DNA from 2 places in the Alteromonas sp. S167 genome. Region 1 is predicted to be linked to the other one. Evidence: predicted binding sites of a transcription regulator. Region 1 holds the regulator's gene; the other holds the start of a gene.
The links. Region 1 encodes LexA, which represses DNA repair genes until DNA is damaged. Its sites were predicted from a motif close to TACTGTATNNNNATACAGTA; they were not measured.
Positions count from the first base shown of each region.

Region 2: the regulator LexA is predicted to act here: its motif matches at 1,423-1,442, upstream of uvrD (DNA helicase II).

Region 1 is NZ_JAZETR010000003.1:280,514-283,730, forward strand. It holds gene coxB (cytochrome c oxidase subunit II) at 1-634, opposite strand, end outside; gene lexA (transcriptional repressor LexA) at 1,217-1,840, opposite strand; gene V7R35_RS07235 (sensor domain-containing diguanylate cyclase) at 1,934-3,217, opposite strand, start outside.
Region 2 is NZ_JAZETR010000005.1:131,145-134,361, forward strand. It holds gene V7R35_RS09650 (HAD-IA family hydrolase) at 1-223, shown strand, start outside; gene cysE (serine O-acetyltransferase) at 323-1,129, opposite strand; gene uvrD (DNA helicase II) at 1,514-3,217, shown strand, end outside.

The DNA of each region.
Region 1 (3,217 bases):
CGTCTTTTTTCACTGCGAAATCGGGTACCCACCACGAATGGATAACGTCGTCAGACGTGATAAGAAATCGTACTTTTTTACCGGTAGGAATAACTAAGGGGCGATCGACTTCAAGCAGATAGTTATCTGTCTTTTCAAACTTATTTTCTATCTGCTCGCGCTGGGTGGCCAGTAAAGAATAGTATTCAACGTCACTGTCCATGTACTTGTAATGCCACTTCCATTGCGAACCTGTTACCAATACCGTCATGTCCGCTTCAGACACGTCTTCCATGGCAATCAGTGTATTGGCCGCTGGCACCGCCATGAAGATAAGGATAAGGAAAGGCACAACTGTCCATGCAATTTCCACTTTTACGTTCTCATGGAAATTAGCGGGCTTAGCGCCGCGGGATTTTCTGTGAAGATACATAGACGCGAACATCACGCCAAACACCACCACAGCAATACCAACGCAAATGAAGAACATCAGCATATGCAAATCGTACACTTGCCCGCTAATGTCAGTTGCTCCTCGCCGTAGGTTCAATGAAGAGACTTCTTCAGCAGCCTGTTGCGCAGAAAGAAAATGAGAAAATAACAAAAAGGGTAATGCCGCAGCCCCTTTTGCGATGACGTTCGTTAGTTGTTTCACTCAGCACCTCCGTAATGGTAGAACCATTAACGCCAAATGTTCTTGCGCGCTGTCCCTACCAGATGGTTTGCGAACGGTTGACCCACAACTGCAACTTGTAAAACAAATTTAGAGTCATTGTTATTATTTTGTTAATTCCTGACTAATAATTGCGCGATTATTCACTGCCGTCTAGTCTTTTCTATTAAATTTTTAATGAAGTGTTTAAAATTTAATCATTGGTTTCAGCTAGCTATACCGTCCAATAGCAGAAATAAACACAAATGCTGCAAACAAATAACCTTGATTCAAACAACCATTTTGAACATAAGATAATTTTTCACTCTAAATAAAAGCGTTTAAATACAACAATTTAAAACATTGTGGATAGGGAATTAAAACGGCGAGACTTATTATAAAACGCTAAAAAGTGAAATTTTTGTTTCAATGTCGCGGCGGAAAAGAGGGCGTATTAAATTTTTTAACTCAGTTGATCCGTTTGGTCAAAAAACAACCTTGCTTCACAATAGTGCAATCATTAACAAAAGTTTAGGTATAAAAAAAGCGGCTAATAGGCCGCTTTTGGTTGAGTTGGATAAAACTCTACATCCAGTCTGCATTTCTAATTACACCTACAGCAATACCTTCGATAGCAAAAGGCTGTGAGGCTAAGTCCACTTTAATTGGAGAAAACTCTTCGTTTTCGGCATGTAGCAGTACTTCTCTGCCACGTTTTTCAAGGCGTTTAACCGTTACGTCTTCATCAACACGAGCTACCACGACTTGGCCATTGTGAACGTCCGTAGTGCGATGCACTGCGAGTAAGTCACCATCTAAAATACCAATATCTTTCATACTCATGCCGTTAACACGAAGCAAGAAGTCAGCCTGTGGCTGAAACAGTGCAGGATCGACTTTGTAATGCGACTCTACATGCTCTTGCGCAAGAATAGGCTCACCAGCGGCCACTCGGCCAATGAGTGGCAAACCATCTTCTTCTACAGAATCTTCAAGCGGAATATTGAGTTTGATACCTCTAGAGGTGCCCGGCAAAATGTCAATAACACCTTTTCTAGCAAGTGCTTTCAAATGCTCTTCGGCAGCATTAGCAGAACGAAAACCAAGCTGACGGGCAATTTCCGCACGCGTTGGAGGCATTCCCGTTTCTTGCATAGTGGTTTTGATAAGTTCTAAAACTTCGGTTTGTCGAGCTGTTAATGGGCGCATAAAAGACCTGTCTGTTCATACAGTTCCTGTAATTATATACACCTAATACGAAATAACAAGAACTAAGTAACGCTCTCTAAAAAAGCCGTTTTCTTAAACGGCTTTTTTGGTGAATGGTGCCCACTCAATTCTGTCTCGCCCATTAGCTTTAGCGTCATACAAGGCTTGGTCAGCTAAAGACAGCAGCGCACTAAAATCCATATTAAAACCGTCGTCAACAAAGGTTACGCCCATGCTTACCGTTAGTTGCAGTGTGTCTTTTTTATAAGACATTTTTGTAGCGGCTATACGCTTTCGCAATGAGTCTAAACGCTTCTTCGCTTCACGCTCACATTCACCACGAATTACCATGGCAAACTCCTCTCCGCCGAGACGTGCAACAATGTCTCCATCGTTAATTGCATCGCTGATGATATCGGCGGTTTGCTTAAGCGCACAGTCTCCAGCGTCGTGGCCATAGGTATCGTTTACATTTTTAAAGTGGTCGATATCGATGAGTACAACAAAAATACTGCAATGATCTTTCGCCATGTCCTCACATTGCTCAATAAACGCGCGCCGGTTGAATAGCCCCGTAAGCGGGTCTGTCATGGCTAACTTACGCAGTTTTTCCTCTGCTTCGGCCCGAGCTTGCTCTAGGTCTACGGCATAAAACAGCCCTGCAAGAGCGTCTAATAAAGGTTGAAAAAACTCCGCATCCTCGTTGGTGTATGGTGAGAATTTATTCGCAAGTCCAATAATACCCACTACTCTGTCTTTCACTTTTATGGGTAAACCAAGGAACCGACTAATTCTGGGGTGACCTTGTGGCGTTCCTTTAGAAGCAGGATGTGCTCCAGCGGTATTACTAATAACGACCTCGCCCGACGTAATGGCTTGTCCAAATAAGTTGTCAAACGACGAAAAATATAAATTACGCTTTCTATATTCAGCATATTGGGTGAAGCTTTTACTGTCCCATACAATTTCAGAAATTGCATGTATAAAGAGTTTGGGCTGCGTTTCTACGTCTCGCATCTGGCCAATAAAGGCTATTTGGCTGTCTGATATGTCAATTAACTCTGATAAGACCGACTGGCATGCCGCTGTAAGGTCGTTACTTTGTAAATAAGAGGCACGGGTTTTATTTATAAACTGCAGTAACTGGGTTTTCTTTCTCTCGTGAAGGTCATTCTCCATTCGATGAGTTATATCACGGTGAATACCCGCAACACGCACAGGGTTGCCGCCCTCGTCTACTTCAACAATCTTGCCGTAGGTTTCAACCCACACCCACTTCCCACTGCTATGCTTCATTCTAAACGTGGTGTTAAATACTTTTGCTTCACCGCTCAAATGCTCATTTAATTTTCTTTCTACATTAATAAAATCGGCAGG
Region 2 (3,217 bases), on a different contig from region 1:
CGATATGTTTAACGAAGCCGCCAATTTGCTAGATATTTCACCAAAGCACATATTGCATGTGGGAGACAATATAATTAAAGACGTTTACGGCGCACTAAACGCGGGGTATCAAACCGCATGGTTTGCGTGTAACAGACCCATGAATTTAAACAGTGAACCCGCGCGATTATTACCACATGTGAAGCTAGATTCACTGAGTGAACTTACTCTTTTTATAAACTAGCAGATAGAATTTATCGACCAATAGTCTGGCTTGAAGATAGTGCGAGTTACCGTGCGTATACAGCGCTTAAAGATGTAGTAAATGCTATGCCTTTAGGACTTATACTTCGGGGTTGTCTTCTAACACATTTTGACGCATCGACTCGCATGGGCTTTGGCAAATGGGTCTGCCTACAACCTTCGCAGGTACGCCTACCACGGTTACGTGGGCTGGCACATTGTCTAATACCACACTTCCGGCCCCTACTTTTGAGCCTTCGCCAATCTCGATGTTACCTAGTATCTTCGCACCAGCACCTATTAACACGCCCTGCCTTATTTTAGGATGGCGGTCGCCAGACTCATTACCGGTACCACCTAGCGTAACGCTTTGTAGAATAGATACATTATCTTCGATTACTGCGGTCTCGCCCACCACAATGCCCGTAGCATGGTCAAACATAACGCCACTGCCGATACGAGCAGCAGGGTGAATGTCTACGCCGAAGCTAGCTGAATTGCGGCTTTGCAGGAAAAGCGCTAATTGATGACGGCCATGTACCCACAAGTAGTGCGCCATACGATGTACTTGAACTGCATGAAACCCTTTGAAATGTAATAGCGGTGTAAGGAAGTCATTTACCGCGGCGTCACGTGCTTTAATGGCTAAAATATCGGCCATCGCAGCCTCGCTTATGCCCGGCTCTAGCAAGTATGCTTCATCGAATACTTCACGAATAGCCAATGCAGGCATAACGTCGTCTGCCATTTTGTTAGACAGTATAAAACTCAGCGATGACTCGAAGTTATGATGGGCAAGTACACTCGCGTGAACGTAGCTTGAAAGCAAAGGCTCGTTGTCTGCGACAACTTGCGCTTCTTGTTTCAACGTTGACCAAAAATCAATGGGCATAGCTTGTGCGGTCATGGGCATGTTCCAAAGTAAGTGAACTTAAGTTTGTCTTTTACTATTTAGTGCTTGATTTAGTGCATGTACAGCTAGCTTCTCGTCAATTTTAATCAGTATCACTAGCCAGCAAGCATACGCTAAAGTGTACCTGAGAATACTAAGCGGCAATACCGAAGTTGTACCTTTCGAGCCGATAATTCGATCAACTTATCGAATTGTTTCGTTATTACTTATTTCAATTTGCGCGTTTTACCTAAGCTACCTGTAGCTCCAGTCAAAACCATGTATCAAAGCCATGCAATTGAAAACTGGACTGTATAAATTAACAGGCAGCTGGCATAATACTGGCCTCGCCGAAAAGCGTACATGCTGTAATGAAATTCAATATATAGGTGCCACACTATGGATGTATCTCGACTGCTAGACGAGCTAAACGATAAACAACGTGAAGCGGTAGCAGCGCCACTGCAAAACGCACTTGTTTTAGCGGGTGCAGGCAGTGGTAAAACCCGTGTTCTTGTTCATCGCATAGCGTGGCTAATGGAAGTAGAAAATATTGCGCCATTTTCTATTTTAGCGGTAACGTTCACCAACAAGGCCGCAAAAGAAATGCGTGGCCGTATTGAATCATTGATGGGTCGCAGCCTTCACAACATGTGGATTGGTACTTTCCACGGTTTAGCACACCGTTTATTGCGTGCCCATCACGCCGAAGCTAACTTACCCGAAAACTTCCAAATTATTGATTCAGACGACCAATACCGCTTAATTCGCCGTATTTTAAAAGCCATGAATTTGGATGAAAAACATTGGGCGCCGCGACAAATCCAGTGGTATATCAACGGCAATAAAGACGAAGGGTTACGCCCACAACACATTGAAACCCACGGCGATCATATTCAAAAAACCATGCGTGAAGTATATGCGGCCTATCAAGATGCTTGCGACCGCTCAGGTCTGGTAGACTTTGCCGAACTGCTACTTCGCGCTCATGAATTATGGGCGAAAAACCCAGAGGTACTTGCGCACTATCAACGCCGTTTCCGTGCAGTACTGGTTGACGAATTCCAAGACACCAACAACATTCAATACGCTTGGCTTCGCATGTTATGTAGCGGTGGCGACAACAACATTATGATTGTGGGTGACGACGATCAGTCTATTTACGGCTGGCGAGGTGCTAATGTTGACAACATTCAGCATTTCCTTAAAGACTTCAATGAACCCGCGACTATTCGCCTTGAACAAAACTACCGCTCGACAGGCAATATTCTTAAAGCCGCTAATACCGTTATCGACAATAACACTGGGCGTTTAGGCAAAGAGCTGTGGACCGAAGACGCGCAGGGTGAGCTTATTTCAGTTTACGCAGGCTTTAATGAGCTTGATGAAGCGCGTTTTATTGTCTCTAAAATTAAAGATTGGCTGAATCAAGGCAATGCGTTAAGCGATACTGCTATCTTGTATCGCAACAACGCCCAGTCTCGTGTGCTGGAAGAGGCGCTGCTGCATGAAGGTTTAGCCTACCGTATTTATGGCGGGCTACGCTTCTTCGAGCGCCAAGAAATAAAAGACGCGCTGGGCTATATGCGCATGGTTAGCCACCCACACGACGATGCAGCCTTTGAACGTGTTGTAAATACACCAAGCAGAGGTATTGGTGAGAAAACCCTTTCTCAAGTGCGAGACACTGCGCGCATGCACAATTGCTCGATGTGGCAGGCCTGTCAGCTGCTTATTAACGAAGGTGGGTTTAAGGGCCGTGCATTAAATGCAATGCAAAGCTTTGTGTTGCTTATCACCGAACTAGAACAAGCAACCCTTGATGAACCTCTCGAACAGCAGGCAGATAAAGCCATTCGCCAGTCTGGCTTATACGCTATGTATCAGGCAGAGCGCGGTGAGAAAGCACAGGCACGTCTAGAAAACTTAGAAGAACTGGTAACTGCATGTAAAACTTTTATCGTGCCTGAAGAAGCCGAAGAAATGACACCGCTCGCTGCCTTTTTGGCACACGCCTCGTTAGAAGCTGGCGAGCAACAGGCCGACACTGACCAAGACGCTGTGCAAATGATGACTATTCACACCGCAAAAGGGCTCGAGTTC